One region of the Paenibacillus durus genome, then DNA from elsewhere that is predicted to be linked to it. Evidence: riboswitches for the same ligand, from Rfam matches in the RefSeq annotation. Region 1 holds a riboswitch; each other region holds the start of a gene.
What was found. Region 1 has a riboswitch for thiamine pyrophosphate ahead of PDUR_RS01850 (ABC transporter substrate-binding protein). Riboswitches for the same ligand answer to the same signal wherever they lie in the genome.
Positions count from the first base shown of each region.

Region 2: it holds a riboswitch for thiamine pyrophosphate, as region 1 does, so the genes downstream of both, thiC (phosphomethylpyrimidine synthase ThiC) here and PDUR_RS01850 (ABC transporter substrate-binding protein) in region 1, are expected to answer to the same signal.
Region 3: it holds a riboswitch for thiamine pyrophosphate, as region 1 does, so the genes downstream of both, PDUR_RS09440 (thiamine phosphate synthase) here and PDUR_RS01850 (ABC transporter substrate-binding protein) in region 1, are expected to answer to the same signal.

Region 1 covers NZ_CP009288.1:390,666-396,472, forward strand. Annotated here, with positions in the region: gene PDUR_RS01835 (ABC transporter ATP-binding protein) at 1-139, opposite strand, end outside; gene PDUR_RS01840 (ABC transporter permease) at 327-1,088, opposite strand; gene PDUR_RS01845 (thiamine-binding protein) at 1,085-1,378, opposite strand; gene PDUR_RS01850 (ABC transporter substrate-binding protein) at 1,444-2,511, opposite strand; TPP riboswitch at 2,711-2,823, opposite strand; gene PDUR_RS28470 (hypothetical protein) at 2,950-3,105, shown strand; gene PDUR_RS01855 (EAL domain-containing protein) at 3,151-4,194, shown strand; gene PDUR_RS01860 (response regulator transcription factor) at 4,275-4,949, shown strand; gene PDUR_RS01865 (HAMP domain-containing sensor histidine kinase) at 5,000-5,807, shown strand, end outside.
Region 2 covers NZ_CP009288.1:3,482,152-3,487,958, reverse strand. Annotated here, with positions in the region: gene PDUR_RS14760 (hypothetical protein) at 1-564, shown strand, start outside; gene thiC (phosphomethylpyrimidine synthase ThiC) at 748-2,484, opposite strand; TPP riboswitch at 2,571-2,684, opposite strand; gene PDUR_RS14750 (Gfo/Idh/MocA family protein) at 2,726-3,664, opposite strand; gene PDUR_RS14745 (helix-turn-helix transcriptional regulator) at 3,784-4,743, shown strand; gene PDUR_RS14735 (S8 family serine peptidase) at 5,172-5,807, opposite strand, start outside.
Region 3 covers NZ_CP009288.1:2,103,813-2,109,619, forward strand. Annotated here, with positions in the region: gene icd (NADP-dependent isocitrate dehydrogenase) at 1-565, shown strand, start outside; gene PDUR_RS09430 (hypothetical protein) at 791-1,219, shown strand; gene PDUR_RS09435 (SDR family oxidoreductase) at 1,365-2,237, shown strand; TPP riboswitch at 2,376-2,477, shown strand; gene PDUR_RS09440 (thiamine phosphate synthase) at 2,591-3,241, shown strand; gene thiS (sulfur carrier protein ThiS) at 3,247-3,450, shown strand; gene PDUR_RS09450 (ThiF family adenylyltransferase) at 3,456-4,484, shown strand; gene PDUR_RS09455 (thiazole synthase) at 4,527-5,297, shown strand; gene thiH (2-iminoacetate synthase ThiH) at 5,316-5,807, shown strand, end outside.

The DNA.
Region 1 (5,807 bases):
AGAGCGTGCTCTTGCCGCAGCCCGACGGGCCAATGATGGATACGAACTCCTGCCGCTTCACCGTCAGCGACACCTGCTCCAGCACCGGAATGCTCAGCCCGCGCCGGGAGAATGATTTGAAGATGCCGGAGACCTCCAGTGCGGGTGCATCGCGGTCCGGCTCCGGTGATGGCGCGCCGGAAACAGGGGGGTGTCCGCCTCCAGGGGACGGCCCTTCCTCCAAGTCTCCCTCTGAAGACGAAAAGATCTTACGCGTCAACTTCAGCAGCCTCCTTCTATAACTCTTTTTCATACAGCTTGTCTATACACGTTCTGTGCGACCGTTTCTATGCGTCCCGCCGCGGCTTCCAGCGGACCAGCCATTTCTCCAGCAGGACAACGGCGGCGAATAGCAAGAGGCTCAGCAGCACGCTTAGAATAATGGCGACGAACATCCGGTCTGTACGGTACGCCGATTTCTGTATCTGCATATAGTAGCCAAGCCCGTTGTTTCCGCCGATCAGCTCCGCCACCACGGCGCCCGTTACAGCGTAGGCGGCGGATATTTTAATGCCGGAGAACAGGGAGGGCAGCGCATGGGGCAGCTCCAGCTTGGTGAAGATTTGCCGCCTCGTGGCGCCCGCCATCTTCATGAATTGAAGCATCATGCGGTCGGTCTGGGCCAGCCCGCCCATGCCCGCGACGGCCACGGGGAAGAAGCACACGAGAACAATGAGAATAATCTTCGGCAGCTGGCCGAAGCCGAACCAGATCACCAGCAGCGGACCCAGCGCGATAACCGGCACGTTCTGGCTTAAGATCAGCAGCGGGTAGAGCGCGCGCGCCGTCCAGGGCACAATATGCAGAAGTACGGCGCAGATCAGGCCCGCAGCCACGCCGAGCGGAAAGCCGATCATCGTCAGCCGCAGCGTCGCCAGCGTATGCCCTTTAAGGGATGAGGCGCTGGCAATGCCTTCCCGCCAAATGTCCGTGGGAGCGGGCAGCATCCATTTTTCCACATGGAACCAGGAGACCGACACCTGCCACAGCGCCAAAAACAAGATGACCGCCACAAGGGGCGGCCAGATTTGTCTCCACCTGGAACTCACGGGCGGTATTTCTCCGTCAGCTTGTCCATGCTGATTCCGCCCGGGTTATGGGCGATCTTGACTTGCGAGATGACGCTCGGGCAGCCCGCTTCGATCAGCGCCTCCTGCATCTCCCGGACAATTTCGAGCAGGTCGGCGAGTTCGCCCTCCATCGTCGTCTCCAGCGCATTGACCTGATGCTTCACGCCGGAGCGCTGAATGACCTCAATCGCCTTGTCCACATAAGGAATTACATCTTCGCCTCCCGGCGTTTTCGGAATCACCTGAATGCTCAGCAGCGTACTTGCCATTCCCTATCATCCTTTCATGTCATTAATTGTGAACCCCGTGAATCAAGATTTTAATTCTATTAAACTTACTGCCCGTCCGGCAAAAACTCATTCGTGAACGCCTTATCGGCCGCAAGCGGCTTGTCCAGCAGCTTCAGTCCGTACATCCAGTCGGCGTAATTTTTCCATACTTCGGTCTTCTGCTCGCCCCACCGTGCGGCGTCGTCCTTGTATTTCGGGCTGAGCCATTCCTGGCTGGCCTGAACGAGCTTCGCGTCAAGATCGGGAACCGCCTTGATCAGAATATCCGCAGCCTCTTTCGGATGGTCGATCGCATATTGATAACCCTTGGACGTCGCCTTCAAAAAGGCTTTGACCACCTCTGGATTCTCGGCGATTTCCTTCTCGCTCGTCGTCAGCACCGGCGTATAGTAATCGAGCTGCGGCGCGTAATCCTTCAAATAGAGCATATCCAGTGGCTCGCCGCGCAGCTTCGCTTCAATACCGGTCCAGGCGTAGAAAATCCAGGCAAAGTCAATGTCACGCTTAACGGCCGTAAAATAATCGGCTTCCCCGATCGTCACCTGCTTGACCTTCTTCACGTCGCCGCCGACCGGGTCCATAATGGCCTTCATGGAAGCTTCTTCGACCGGTGATCCCCAGCCGCCGTATGTTTTGCCTTCAAAATCCTTCGGCGACTTGATGCCCCGGTCAACCGGAGCCGCGAAGCCGGACGTGTTATGCTGGATAATCGCCGCGATGGATACGAGCGGAACACCCTGAATGCGCGCCATCGTCAGAGAGTCCTGTGCACCGACGCCAAAGGCGGCTTCTCCCGAAGTGACCATCGTATCCGCGCCCGCCGCTCCCGGCTGCACAATATCGACGTCAAGGCCCTCCTCCGAATAGTAGCCGAGCTCTTTGGCGACATACAGTCCGGTGTGATTCGTGTTCGGCGTCCAGTCGAGCGCGACCTTTACCGGCGTCGCCGCTTTGGGCGAGCTTTCGGCGGAAGCGGAAGCCCCCGGCGATGCGGAAGCAGGGGTTCCCTGAGCGCCGCCGGCATTTCCTCCCGAATTATTGCCGCCGCATCCCGCCGCCGTCAGTATGAACAGGCAGGTCAGGGACAGTGTTAACCATTTTTTTACTCCCATTATATCGTCTCTCCTTTGTCTTGCCGCCCCGAAGCCCGATGCCGGAAACGGCAGGTGTTCCCGTCTTCATTAAAGCTTACCCGCAAATCACGAAGCCGCTTGGCGGACCACGGGAGTTTGCGCAAATCTGAAAAAGCCAAAAAAGCGCCCCTGAACATTCGGGACGCGGCGGAGTGCATGACGGCGGCAGTCCTTCAGGACCACGCGCTTAAGGCTTTCCTACGCTGGCATTATCCAGATCAGGTATAAGGGTCAGTATCTTGCGGGATACACTCTCAGCCGGCCGTAATTCCAGCACCCCAAGGTTTATGAAGTTTCGGGTATTCTTTGCTGTTTACGCTGTAATTATAGACGCAAGGCTCTGAAGTTGTCCAGTGCCCCGGCCCATCCTGAAGCCGTCATTTATAATACCGTTGTCCATGCAGCAGGGAACAGTGAATGGCAGAAGCATCGGTGCGAAGGATTAGAGAAAAGCGCAGCTTTTGCCGGGAAATAATCTGGGAAATTAAAAAATCGGGATTTGGAAAAAAATTACGCGAAATGTGGCGGTTATTTGGGGTGAATTTCCGTCTTTTCCAGAAAAACATGCTATAATGACCTCAGGTTGCTGCATTTTTGTAGGCCCAAAGGAGGGTGTTCATGAACTGTATTCATTGTTCCCCTATTGAACCCATTGAAGACAAGGGAATCCTAAAAATTCGGCGCGCATCTCCCTCACTTGCATCCGCTGTTCAAGCGTCCGGTTTTAAAATTAAATCTTATCAGGAAGAAGTATGCGAGATTTCTTACAGCACCCGGGAACAGCTGCTGAATGTGATGAAACTGATCGAATCCGCGAAGGAAGCGGCGCTTCTGACCATATCCATAATCGGAACAGAACCTCCAAGCGAGTTGGAACGGTGGATGTCGCTCTCCCAGCTTCAGGTCCGCTTTAGCAATCATTCACTCATCGATATTATCGCCAATAAAGAATTTTGCAGTTATTTGCAGCCGATTGTCGATTCTTCCGAGCGGATTGTCGGCTTTGAGTTTTTGCTGCGGCCGCTGCCGCAAGGTACTCCGTTTCAGCCGCATATCCTTTTTGAGGTGGCAAGAGAAAGCGGATTTCATTCCTTTCTGGACCGGGCCGCGCGCATTTCCGCCATTGAAGCCAGCGCCAGGCTGCTGCCTCACGGAATTAAACGGTTCATCAATTTTCTGCCCTCTTCCATTTACGATCCCGAGTACTGTCTGACCCATACGTTTGAGGCGATTCAGCAGCAGGGCCTGAGACCGGAGGATTTTGTGCTTGAGGTGGTGGAAACGGAGGAAATCGGCGATATTTCGCATCTCACCCATATTTTTGCCGAGTGCCGCAGCCATGGCATTCTTGTTGCGCTTGACGATGTCGGCGCGGGCTACTCTACGGTAGAGGTGATGTCCAGCCTGCAGCCGGATTATGTGAAGATTGACCGGGGGCTGATCAGCTTTTGCGATCAGGATGCAAGCAAGCAGAAGGCCGTTAAGGAGATTATGGAGCGGGCCGGAGAGTTTGGCGGTAAAGTGCTGGCCGAAGGAATCGAGCGGCGGGAGGAATTTCAGTTCTGCCGGGAGCTCGGTATTCATTTGGCTCAGGGCTATCTGTTTGGCAAGCCAGCTCCGACTCCGCCGATCCATTTTCTGCATGCAGCCAGGATAAGTTAATATAGAATAATAACGCCTTCCCGCGCCGGAGCCGTTTGATTAAGTCCGGCCGGTACGAGGCATAAGGAGGGGGTGCTGCCATGAGCGGCACTTTGCTGTATATCGAGGATGATCGGCAAATTGCCGGCCCCGTTGCCCGAGACCTGAAGGACCGCGGCTATGCCGTCCGTTGGCTGCAGACGGGAGAGCGGGCCGTGGAAGAGGCGGAAGGATGCCAACTGGTTATTCTGGATGTCATGCTGCCGGGATTGGACGGATTCACCGTGGGCCAGCGGCTAAAGAAGGTTTTTCCTGACATTCCCATCCTGATGCTCTCAGCGAGAACGTCCATTGACGACAAGCTCCAGGGTCTGGGGTTCGCCGACGACTATTTAACCAAACCGTTTCATCCGGATGAGCTGGCCGCGAGAATCGGGGTTTTGCTGCGCCGTGCGGGCAGTGTGTCATCTTCGCCGCTAACTCTTGGGCATCTGACCGTCTATGAAGAGGAGAACCGGATTGTTCAGGCGGAGAGCGGGGAGGAAATACCGCTGACGGGCAAGCAGTTTCAGATTTTCTTTTACCTCTTGCGCCATCTCGGCCAGATTATGACCAAGGAGCAAATTTATGAAGCGGTCTGGGGTGAGCCCTATATGGAAGGGGACAAGACCCTGATGGTACATATCCGTTATTTGCGCGAAAAGCTGGAGAAGGACCCGGGAGCGCCGGAAATTATTGAGACCGTCCGGGGCATCGGATACAGGGTCAAGGCATGATAAAAAAGAACAGAACCCGAGGGCGTCTTCCTGGATTCCGCAGGTCACTAATGTCACGGTATCTGCTGATTATCGCGGCCGCCGTAATGTTCTTGCCCGTTATCATTTCTCTTAATATCATCTTTGTTTCCCTTTCCAGCAACTGGATTGAGCTACGGATGGATGACAGAACAAAGTCCGAGCTGGCGCTCTACTCCAGCACTTCCAATTTGGAGAACAGCTGGCATGAAGCGGCTCGTCTGCTGGCGGGCAAGTCTCCCCGGGAGATTGACACGCGCATAAGGGAACTAAGCGGGAGTTACAAGTACGCTTCTATGTTCTGGGTGGACGGAAGCGGGGTTACCCGGCTGTCGCTCCCTGCGCAGAAGAAGGCGCGAGGGAGCGCCTCCGACAAGGAGACCTCCGTCCCGGAGACATGGACGGTTTCTTCGTCGATCACTTTTATGAAAGAAAGCATCAACCGTGATCCGCTGACTATTGTCGCTTTTATCGGCGACCGTTCCGATGCCGGTGAAGGCTTCATGGTCATGACGGTTCCGAGGTCCGTGCTGCGGAGAGACATAAGCAGTTTTCCGACTTTGGGGTATGTTGCGGTGCTGCTCGTCCTGTTCATCGGGTTCGCGGCGGTATCCTGGCTGTTCTTCGCCAGAATCCGCAGGCGGCTGCTGCGGCTGCAGACCGCGATGACCCTTGACGGTAGGGACGGCCTCCCGGCAGCAATTCCCAAGGGCAAGCCCGATGAGGTGGGTCTGCTGGAAGAGGCGTTCAATACGATGGTTGCGGAGCTTAAGGACAGCCGGCGCAGAGAGTGGGAGGAAGAGGAGCTGCGCAAGCGGCTGATCGCCGATCTGTCCCATG
Region 2 (5,807 bases), 2.9 Mb from region 1:
ATGGTAGTTAAAATAAATCGGCAGGGGCAGATCGAATCCAGTTTAGTTCTTGATACAAGGGGAGGATGTCACTGGGAGAAATTCTTATTTGACAGTGAAGGCCGTATTTATCATTGCTGCACTCAAGAAAAAGATGGTATACAGCAAACTCATTTGTATTGTTTGAGTGAACAACTTGAAATATTGGATCAAATTGAAATTGATGATACCAGTTTTAATTCGATTATTGATCGTCATTCCCAAATTATTTATTTACATATTTTCGAGGGAGAGCTGTTTAAGATCGAACTTCAACCGTTGCATGTAAGTACTAGTAAGAAGTGTTACGGGTTCATTAGGTTTTTGCATGTTGATCAAAATGGAAATGTTTATATTCAAACAGGAAGTAGCACATTTGAAGTGTGGAATTCCAATCTTGAGCTCATTTCCCGTCATAAGCTTAAGGGACAGATTTTTAAAGTTCTAGTGAATGAACAAGGCAGAGCCTGCTTTGCCACATGGAATGGTACACAGTGGGATTCAGGCAAGGAACAAAGTAAAGTAAGGCTTTACGAAGTCGGGTAATGTATTACTGCTTAAGCTCTAACGGGACACTAGAGATCAAATCATCTCGGGTCAAAGGCTAGCTCAATAAACGCGGCAGTCTAAAATTTTTGCTTAGACTGCCGCTTCATGCACTAAATGGATTAGTCACTCAACTTATTTTCGGGAGTTAACGCTCATCTAGCTGGAATGTTCACTCACATATTACAGATACAAACCATGCTCCGCCTCTGCAAACTGCTGCGATTTCTCTTTCATTCCCCGCTCAATCGCTTCGCTGTCCTCCAGATTATGCTGCTTGGCGTACTCCCGAATGTCCTGAGTAATTCTCATGCTGCAAAATTTCGGTCCGCACATGGAGCAGAAATGCGCCGTCTTGGCGCCCTCTGCTGGCAAAGTCTCGTCGTGATATTCGATCGCCCGCTCGGGGTCGAGCGACAGCTGGAACTGGTCCTTCCAGCGGAATTCGAAACGGGCTTTGGACAGCGCGTCGTCCCGCTCCTGGGCTCCGGGATGCCCTTTGGCCAGGTCGGCCGCGTGCGCCGCGATCTTATAGGCGATGACGCCTTCGCGGACATCGTCCTTGTTCGGGAGGCCCAGATGCTCTTTGGGCGTCACGTAGCAGAGCATGGCGGTGCCGAACCAGCCGATCATCGCCGCGCCGATGGCGGAAGTAATATGGTCGTAGCCCGGCGCAATATCCGTCGTGAGCGGCCCCAGCGTGTAAAATGGAGCCTCTTTGCACACTTCCATCTGGCGGTCGACATTTTCCTTAATCTTGTGCATCGGGACATGGCCCGGTCCTTCAATCATGACCTGCACATCATGCTTCCAGGCAATTTCGGTCAGCTCGCCAAGGGTGTCCAGCTCAGCGAACTGCGCTTCGTCATTGGCATCGGCGATGGAACCCGGCCGCAGGCCGTCTCCTAGAGAGAACGCGATGTCGTAAGCCTTCATGATTTCGCAGATTTCCTCAAAATGGGTATACAGGAAGTTCTCTTGATGATGGGCGAGGCACCAGGCCGCCATGATCGAGCCGCCCCGGGACACAATGCCTGTTACCCGTTTTGCGGTCAATGGGACATAACGCAGCAGTACGCCCGCATGGATCGTGAAGTAGTCGACGCCCTGTTCCGCCTGCTCAATCAGCGTATCGCGGTAAATTTCCCAGCTCAGCTCATGCGCCTTACCGCCGACCTTTTCCAGCGCCTGGTACAGCGGCACCGTGCCGACAGGCACCGGGGAGTTGCGGATAATCCATTCCCGGGTCGTATGAATATGGCGGCCTGTCGAAAGATCCATAATCGTATCCGAGCCCCAATGGGTAGCCCAGCGCATTTTCTCGACTTCTTCATCGATTGAGGAGGAGACCGCAGAGTTTCCGATATTGGCGTTAATTTTTACAAGAAAGTTCCGGCCGATGATCATCGGCTCGCTTTCCGGATGATTGATATTACAAGGAATAATGGCTCTGCCGCTGGCGACTTCGTCCCGTACAAACGCCGGATCGACATTTTCGCGGATGGCGATGAACTCCATTTCCGGCGTGATGATCCCTTTACGGGCATAGTACATTTGCGTAACATTGGCTCCGCTCTTGGCGCGCAGTGGCCGCCGCTTGAGTCCCGGAAAGATTTCCGCGTTAGGGTCCTGCTCCAAATTCCGCAGCCCGTTATCTTCCGGCTTTACATCCCGGCCCTCGTATTCCTCGGTATCGCCGCGTTCCAATATCCAGCTATGACGGAGCGGGAGGAGTCCTTTTCGGATATCCGTACACATCTGCGTATCGGAATAAGGGCCGCTAGCGTCATATACCCTCACAGGGGGATTAGGAGTTGCGCCGTCAACCCCGTCAGTATCGCTCAGCGTAATCTCGCGCATCGGCACCCGAATATCCTCCCGAGAACCCTTAACGTACACTTTTTGACTTTGACTTGTCATTTCATTTCCTCCTCTAATTCATTATGAAGCGCCAGAGGAGGCCAGGTACGCAAAAAAGACCGCATCCGAAAGAAGCGGTCTTTGAACATACAAAGCCTGTGACGATTCCTCCGCTGGCATTACCCAGATCAGGTATTACGGTCGATGGCATATGGCCATCCTCTCAGCCCGGCTGTTTCCGAGCTCCCGTGTCTATGAAGTTGTCTATAACAGAATATACTAATCCCTGGAAAAGCACAAGCTACTTTTGCTTTATTTGTCGCCGAATTTTAAGCGCGCTCTCCATTGACTTGGCGGCTCCCTCCAAAGAAAGGAGCGAATCGCTCTTCTGCCCGAAACATTGCAGCGCGTGTTCCAGGCTTTTGGCGTAAGGGTTGGCCTCTTCCAGCACAAGGCGCTGCTCTCCGGAGGCGCTGTACTCGATCAACAGAGGTTCGGAGCGGCCGTTCCGGTCACTCTCGTGAAAGACCAGCTTGGCGGATTCGAAATACGCTTCATAAAAGGCAGTAAACGGATACTCATCAGGCATTCCCGAGGAAGAAATGACCTCAGCAAAAGTGCTTCCCTCCCGGAAGAACGCCCGAACCAGCGACTGCCGTTTGTCCTCATATTCCGCTCCCCAGGCGGATACTAACTCAGGACAATCCATAATTCCGCTAATAAAATCCAGCTCATGAATCATGAGATTGACGGGGAGGGACTCCAAACCGAGGTCGCCCCAGATCGGCGGCGTTTCCCTTTTCAAGGTGAGGGACAGCAGCTTGCCGTATGTACCCTTTAGGCAGGATTCGCGTAAATAGGCGTAAGCCGGGTCAAAATGGATAAAACGGTTAACGAGGACTCTTGAGCCGCAGCGCCTTTCAGCAATCAGCATGGCCGCAGCCTCTTCCATAGAGCAGCACACGGGCGTTTCGCAGAACACATGCTTTCCATGCTCAAGCGCCTTGACCGCAATCTCGCAGTGAAGAGAGGAAGGCAGGCATAAATCGATGACATCAATGTCCGGATCGCGCAAAATTTCGCCGATATCCCGGGCAATCTCTACATTTAGCTCCTTCTCCAGTTGCTCCAGCTTGTCAGGGTTCCTGCCGAACACGACCAATCGTTCACACAAATTCATCGACTTCAGCAGGCTGGCATGATATGCTCCAAATCCTGTTCCGAGAACGGCTACATTCATAAATTCCAACTCCTTCAATTGTTCTGACTCTATGATATACTTGTATTGTTGACAGCAGAATGGCAACGATTTGAGATTATTTGTGAAATATTCTGTCCGCTGATAAAAGGAGGGGCGTGATGAGGCTCCATCGGCTGGTTGCGATATTATTGCTGCTGGAATCAAGGGGTAAGCTGAAAGCAAAAGAGCTGGCGGAAGCGCTGGAAACCTCCGTCCGTTCGATTTACCGCGATGTGGATACGCTGGCTGAAGCCGGTGTTCCGATTGTCAGCGTTCCGGGTCCCGCCGGTGGTCTTTCGCTGATGGAAGGGTATACGGTTGATTTAAAAAGTCTACATAATGATGACGTTGTTCATCTGTATCTAACGGGACTCGGCATATATTCCGGCGCGGGAACCGAATCAGGACATAAGCTCCGAAGCGCACTGCTGAAGCTTGAAAAGACACTGCCGGATGAGTACAAACCGGATTTGCTTAAGGCTAAGTCCCGGTTTTATTTTGACGATACGCCCTGGTGGCGCGAGCGCCTCGATGCTCCCTGCTTGGAAACGGTTCGTGCCGCGCTTTGGAAATCGCATAAGCTGACCATCCATTACCGTAAACCGGGAGGGGAGTTGTACATCCGGAACGTGCGGCCCTACGGGCTGGTGGTGAAGCAGGGGGAATGGTATCTGGCTGCGTACTGCGAAGCGGCGGAGGAAGTCCGGACGTTTAAATGCGAGCGGATTTCAGCGGCAGAACCATTAGAGGAAAAGTTAGAAATTCCAGCAGATTTCGCATTGGAACATTATTGGAAAGGGAGCAATAAGTCTTTTAAGCGGTCGAGGCAAGAGAGGGAGTATTATCCGGTGGTTCTCAGGACGAAAGAGCCAAGCGTGAATTTGCGGAACAAACTTGAGATTCTAAATATTTCCTGGGAACAGGATGAGGCCCTGCTTACGGTGAATATGTATGGTTATGAAGCCGCCTGCCGCGACGTCATGGAACTGATCGGCTGCGCCGAGGTCATTGCGCCGGAGGAGCTTAGGAAATTTATCAAAGTCAAGCTGGATGATCTTCGTACTCTGTATGCGGATTGAAAAAGGGGATACAGCTTTCGGGATATGGAGGACACGGGTCACCTGTCTCTAACAAAACGTGGATAACCCGTGAGTCAACTGCATAGGCCGCCTCAAAATGAGACTTGATGAATCTTTATGCTGATACGGCTCTGATGTGAATGTTACCCCGCCTGTTTACCCTGACACTTTTTGCATACCGTCAGTTTTTCGCCTTGAAGTCCTTTGGCAGTATATAATAGTTTGATCCGTGTGCTGCCGCACAGGGGGCAAGTTCCCCTCCCGCGGGAAGGCATACGCCAGAGCGCTTTGCCGCGCTTGTTCTTGGACATATAATAGATTCCACCTTTGCGCATATTGCTTCATTTCACAGTATTCTATGCGGGCGGGCAGCAACCGGTTCAGCAGGGCGGGTATGGAAATAGCCAGCGAGACATTCTCAGCCATTACTATTCTATACGATATTGCGTGGTTGCATTACTGCTTGAGTAACCGGATAAGGATGATTGAACATTAATTTTGTAGGTTCCTGTCTTAGTTTTTTTATTCGTAGCTATATTGAATACAACTGCCCCGCTAGAATCGGTGGTCTGAACTGCATTAGTTTGGCTTCCACTTGGTGAGGTAATCGTTAAGTTTACAGTTGCCCCGTTCAAAGCATTTAAATTGGAGTCCTTAACTGTAGCTTCTACAGTAACGGTTTCTCCTTTTAAGTAAGAATCTTTATCTGTAGTAACGCTCATAACTGTCTTGATAGATTCAACTGGTTGAGCTTGGGCCTGAATTAATCCGTATCCTGTAAGAGTATCACGCCCAGCAGCCCCGAGATCCACGACGTATTGATCAAGCTTGTCCCGAAGTTCAATATTGGTCAGAGCAGGATTCTGCTGTTTTAGAAGGGCAAGTATACCCGTAGTATAAGGAGTAGCCATTGATGTGCCTGACATTCTTGTATAACTATTATTCAAATACGTGGAGTAGATGGAAACTCCTGGTGCTGACACTTCAACTTTTGGACCCGTTGACGAAAAGCTGGCACGATTATTAGATGAATCTACTGCGGCAACTGCAATAGCGGAATCGTA
Region 3 (5,807 bases), 1.7 Mb from region 1:
GGGCTATGAAGTGGCCGAGCAGGAGTTCGGTGACAAGGTGTTTACCTGGAACCAGTACGATGTAATCAAGGAGCGCGAAGGCGCCGACGCGGCGAATGCGGCTCAGAAGCAGGCGGAGCAGGATGGCAAGATCATTATCAAGGACGCCATCGCCGATATCGCGCTGCAGCAGGTGCTGACCCGTCCGACCGATTTTGACGTCATTGCGACGCTGAACCTTAACGGTGACTATCTGTCCGACGCACTTGCGGCGCAAATTGGCGGGATCGGCATTGCTCCGGGTGCGAACATCAACTACGTGACCGGGCATGCTATCTTTGAAGCCACCCACGGTACGGCGCCTAAATATGCGGACAAGGACGTTGTTAATCCAGGTTCGGTCATTCTGTCCGGCGTCATGATGCTGGAGCATTTGGGCTGGCAGGAAGCCGCCGATCTGATCTACAAAGGTATGGGAACTGCCATCAACAACAAAACGGTAACCTATGATTTCGCAAGGTTGATGGAGGGAGCGACAGAGCTGAAATGCTCCGAATTCGCTGACCAAGTGATCCAGCATATGTAGGAAGGTCGATTCATTGAGCATCAAACGTTACAAGATTACAGTCGTTGGCGCCGGTTTTACCGGCGCCAACACGGCTCTGATGCTCGCTCAGAATTGACAAAAGTATGAACGTATCCCCATTTTATTTATGATAAAATGGGGATTTTTCTTTTGAGATTAAGCAATTAGTGTTTATAATATTTATTGATATAACTTATGTCATAGATTTATCGGGAGGGATATGGTATGAACTGGAGCGTTTTAATGTTCTTACATATGATTGGCACGCTGACACTCGGTTTCTACCTGGTGCTGCCTTTCATTCTAGGCCGGACAGAGAAGCTTTCTTCCGCAGCCAAGGAGGGTTCGCTGAGCGCAATCGGCGCGTTTAATCGCGTTGCCCAATATGGCTTGGTCATTCAACTGCTTACCGGCGGCTACATGATGACCAAAGGCGAGTACTCGGTCCCGTGGATGATTATAGTTACACTGCTGCTGCTCGCCATGTTCGCTTTGGGCGGCATTATGAGCAAGCCACTGCGGCTTGCGGCCTCAGGCATAAAGCAGAGCCGAGACGTCTCCCGCGAAACCGGCAAAATCCGCACGTTAAGCGCGCTGCTCGCGGTGTGCTTGCTGGTTATGGTTTTCTTTATGGTTTTTGATGAGATTATTTGAAAATTAGCTAAAGCCCGGCCCACGTCGCCCGTCTCCATTTGGAGGCGGGTGTTTGGTTATTGTGAGCAGGAACGAATAATTGCACATCCCAAAGACATCCTAAGGAAAGTCTATATTTTACAACTTTTCGAAAGGAGAATGAAATATGTCTGAGAGTAATCAGCAAGCCCAAAAGACATTGCCGCCGCAGCATCAGGATCGTAGGCCCGGTCTGGAATCGGAGATGACGCCCCGGCCTAAATACGAACCGGCGGGATACAAAGCGGCGGGTAAGCTTCTCGGTAAAGCGGCGCTGATCACAGGCGGAGACAGCGGCATCGGCCGCGCGGTAGCTGTTGCTTTTGCCAAGGAGGGGGCCGATGTAGTCATTTCCTATCTCAATGAGCACTCCGATGCAGAGGAGACGAAGCGCCAGGTCGAACAGGAAGGACGCAAATGTGTTCTCGTCTCCGGCGATATCGGCGTCGAAGTCTTCTGCCAGGATCTTATCAACAAAACAGTGGAAGGGCTGGGCAAGCTGGATATTCTTATTAACAATGCGGCGGAGCAGCATCCGCAAGAAAGAATCGAGGATATCAGCTCCGAGCAGCTGGAGCGGACGTTCCGCACTAATATTTTCTCGATGTTCTATTTGACAAAAGCGGCTATGCCCTACTTGAAACATGGCTCGACGATCGTCAACACGACGTCGATTACGGCTTACAGAGGAAATCCTCAACTGCTGGACTACTCGTCCACCAAAGGGGCGATCCTCAGCTTTTCGCGTTCACTCGCCATGAATTTGGTGGATAAAGGCATCCGTGTCAACGCGGTCGCGCCGGGTCCGATCTGGACGCCGCTCATTCCGTCCACCTTCGACGAGAAGAAGGTCAGTGAGTTCGGCGGAACACAGCCAATGAAACGGCCGGGACAGCCTGAAGAACTGGCTCCGGCTTTTGTCTATCTGGCTTCCGATGATTCATCGTATGTAACCGGACAGGTTATTCATGTGAATGGCGGCGAAATCGTTAACGGTTGACGACTCTTAACGTATCCCAGAGGATTTCTGCTGAATATGCAAGCCCCGATCCAAATCACGCGGATTGGGGCTTTTTCATGAAAAGGTGGTATGAAAAGGAAATTTATGATACGCTGTGAAAGATCAATAGTTGCATAGCGTGAACACTAGGGGTGCCGCAAGGCTGAGACGAACGCAAGGTTCGGACCCTTTGAACCTGATCTGGTTTATACCAGCGTAGGGAAGTGGAGAGTGAATATCTGCATCCGGGCCTGTCAAGGCTCGATCCCATTTGCAGTTTCCGGCCGCCTTCCTTCGGGAGGGCGGTTTTTTGTGCTGCTTATGACAAATAAACACAGGAGGCGAATAGGGCTATGTGTCCGCCAAAGTCAAAGGACCCCGAAATTCATCTCATATCCGGCGGCGGGACGTTAATGGACAGCTTTATCTTTATCGCTGCGGCCGTAGGTCCCTTTGTAGACTATATTCATTTGCGGGAAAAAACGCGCACAGCGGAAGAATTGTACGCAGCGGTCGAGAAGATGCGCAGCCTTGGGATACGCCCTGAACAAATCGTCGTAAACGATCGGTTGGACGTTGCGCTGGCCTCTGGCGCCGGAGGCGTTCAGCTTGCGGGGCACAGCCTCCGGGCCGCTGCGGCCCGCAAGCTGTCTCAGAGCCTGCGCATTGGCCGTTCCGTCCATTCCCCGGATGAAGCAGCTGCTGCCGCAGACGAAGGGGCGGATTACTGCCTCTTCGGGCATATATACGCCTCGGCCAGCAAGCCGGGTCTCCCGGGGAGGGGACTGGACAGGCTTGCGGAAACCGTGCGTGCCTGCCGGGTTCCGGTCATTGCGATTGGCGGCATTGAACCGGGCAATGCAGGACAGGTGATTTCATGCGGCGCGGCGGGCATTGCCGTACTCTCGGGCATCTGCGGCGCGTCCGATCCTGTGGCGGCCGCAAAGTCTTACCGTGCTGCCGTCCGGGCTGCCGCTCAAGAAGCCGGATATGAAAGGAGGTGAGGGCAATGAAACTCTATATCAACGGGAACGAGACCGAGCTGGACGAGGCTTGCGCTACGCTTGCGGATCTGCTGAGCCGCCCCGAATGGAAGGAACGGAAGATGATTGTTGAACTGAACGGCATGATCGTGGGCAGGGATGATTTCGGAACGGTCCCCCTTGCCGACAGGGACCGCATCGAGCTGGTGCATTTTGTGGGAGGAGGCTGAGGCCGGTGAATTTCGCCGGAGAGGACAGATACAGCAGGCAGGAACGGTTTTACGGGATTGGAGCCGAGGGCCAGAAAAAGCTGGCGCAGGCGAAGGTTCTGATTATTGGCGCTGGGGCGCTTGGCTCCGCATGCGCGGAGACGATGGTGCGCTCGGGTGTGGGCAAGGTGACCATCGTCGACCGGGATTATGTGGAGTGGAGCAACCTGCAGCGTCAAAATTTGTTCAGCGAGCAGGATGCGGCTGAGCGGATTCCCAAAGCGGTAGCTGCCGCCCGCAGGCTTCGCAGCGTTAACTCCTCTGTGGAAGTTGAAGGCATCGTTGCGGATATTACTGCGGAGGAGATCGGCCTCTATACCCGAGGGATCGACCTAATTCTTGATGCGGCGGACAATTTCGAGGTGCGGATGATCGTAAATGATATTGCCTCGCGAGACGGTATCCCCTGGATCTATGGCGCCTGCACCGGCAGCTACGGCATTTCAATGACGATTGTTCCGGGGCAGAGCGCCTGTCTTCACTGTCTGCTGGACAGTGTCCCAGCCGGAGGGGATACCTGCGACACGGTGGGGATAATCGGTCCCGCCGTGCAGATGACGGCTGCCTACCAGACGGCCGAAGCGCTGAAGTGGCTGTCAGGGAACGTTAGCGCGCTGCGCGGGACACTGGTCTCTTTCGATCTATGGACGAACCGTTACTCGTCGGTAGATACGTCCAAGCTGAAGCGCGCCGACTGCCCGTCCTGCGGCGCTAAACGCACTTATCCTTATTTATCGCCGGGCAGTCATTCCAGAACGGCCGTACTCTGCGGGCGGGATACGGTGCAGATTCGCCCGCCAAGCCAGATGAGACTTGATCTGGAGGAGTGGGAGCGGCGGCTGTCCGCCTATGGCCGGGCGGAGCGGAATCCCTTTATGCTGTCTTTGACACTGGAGCAGCACCGTATGGCGATCTTTCCCGATGGCAGGGTGCTCGTTCACGGAACGGGTGATCCCGCCGAAGCCCGGTCGCTGTATCACCGTTATTTTGGCTAACTATCAAGCATTCTATTAACCGAATAGGGGAGGATTATTATTATGCAGGATGCATTACATATCGGGGGCAAAGCCCTATCCAGCCGTCTGTTCATCGGAACCGGCAAATACAGCCGCAATACGCTGATTCCGGAGGTAATCGCCCGTTCCGGCTCCGAAGTAATTACCGTGGCGCTTCGAAGAGTCGACCCATCTTCGCGGGAGGAGAACATTCTGAGCCATATTCCGCAGCAGATGACCCTTCTGCCCAATACTTCCGGTGCGCGGACCGCAGAAGAAGCCGTGCGTATCGCTCGCTTGGCCAGAGCGGCAGGGATGGGGAACTGGGTGAAGATCGAAGTCATTAACGACCAGAGATATTTGCTGCCGGACAATCTGGAGACGATCCGTGCTACGGAAATTCTGGCCGCCGAAGGCTTCGTCGTCCTTCCCTATATGAGCCCGGACCTGTCTGCGGCTCTCCGGTTGAGAGACGCGGGCGCGGCGGCGGTGATGCCGCTGGGCGCGCCTATCGGAAGCAACCGGGGCCTCCGGACGAAGGAGCTGATCGGCATCTTGATTGAAGAGGCCGGCCTGCCGGTCATTGTGGATGCCGGAATCGGCCGTCCGTCGGAGGCGGCGGAAGCGATGGAGATGGGCGCGGCCGCCGTGCTGCTGAACACGGCGATTGCCACAGCCCGTGATCCGCTTGGCATGGCGGAAGCTTTTCGCGGCGCGGTTGCAGCCGGCCGGCAGGCGTATCTGGCCGGGCTGGGCCCGGTTCAGCAGGAGGCGGAAGCTTCTTCGCCTTTGACCGGTTTCTTGAACGTATAGGAAGGGGGACTGAGACTGTTGAGCTTTTTTGAGTCGCTGACGAACTTGGAGCGTATTCCCTTTAAGGAATTGTGGAAAAAGTACACGAAGGACGATGTCATGCGGGCGCTGGCCAAGGAGAAGCTGGATAAGGAAGATCTGCTTGCCTTGCTGTCACCGGCCGCCGGCCACCATTTGGAAGAAATGGCGCAAAAAGCGCAGCGCATCACCCGCTCGCATTTCGGCTATGCCGTTCAGCTGTTCACGCCAATGTATGTAGCGGATTATTGCGTCAACCACTGTACGTACTGCAGCTTTAGCGCCATTCATGATTTTCCGCGCAAGAAGCTGTCGTTGGAAGAAGTTGAAGCGGAAGCGGCGGCAATTGCCTCTAGCGGACTACGCCATATTCTGCTGCTGACAGGGGAATCGCGCAAAGACTCTCCGGTCGGTTACGTTAAAGATTGCGTAAAGGTGCTCGGAAAGTATTTCTCTTCCATCAGCATCGAGGTCAATCCGCTGTCGATGGAG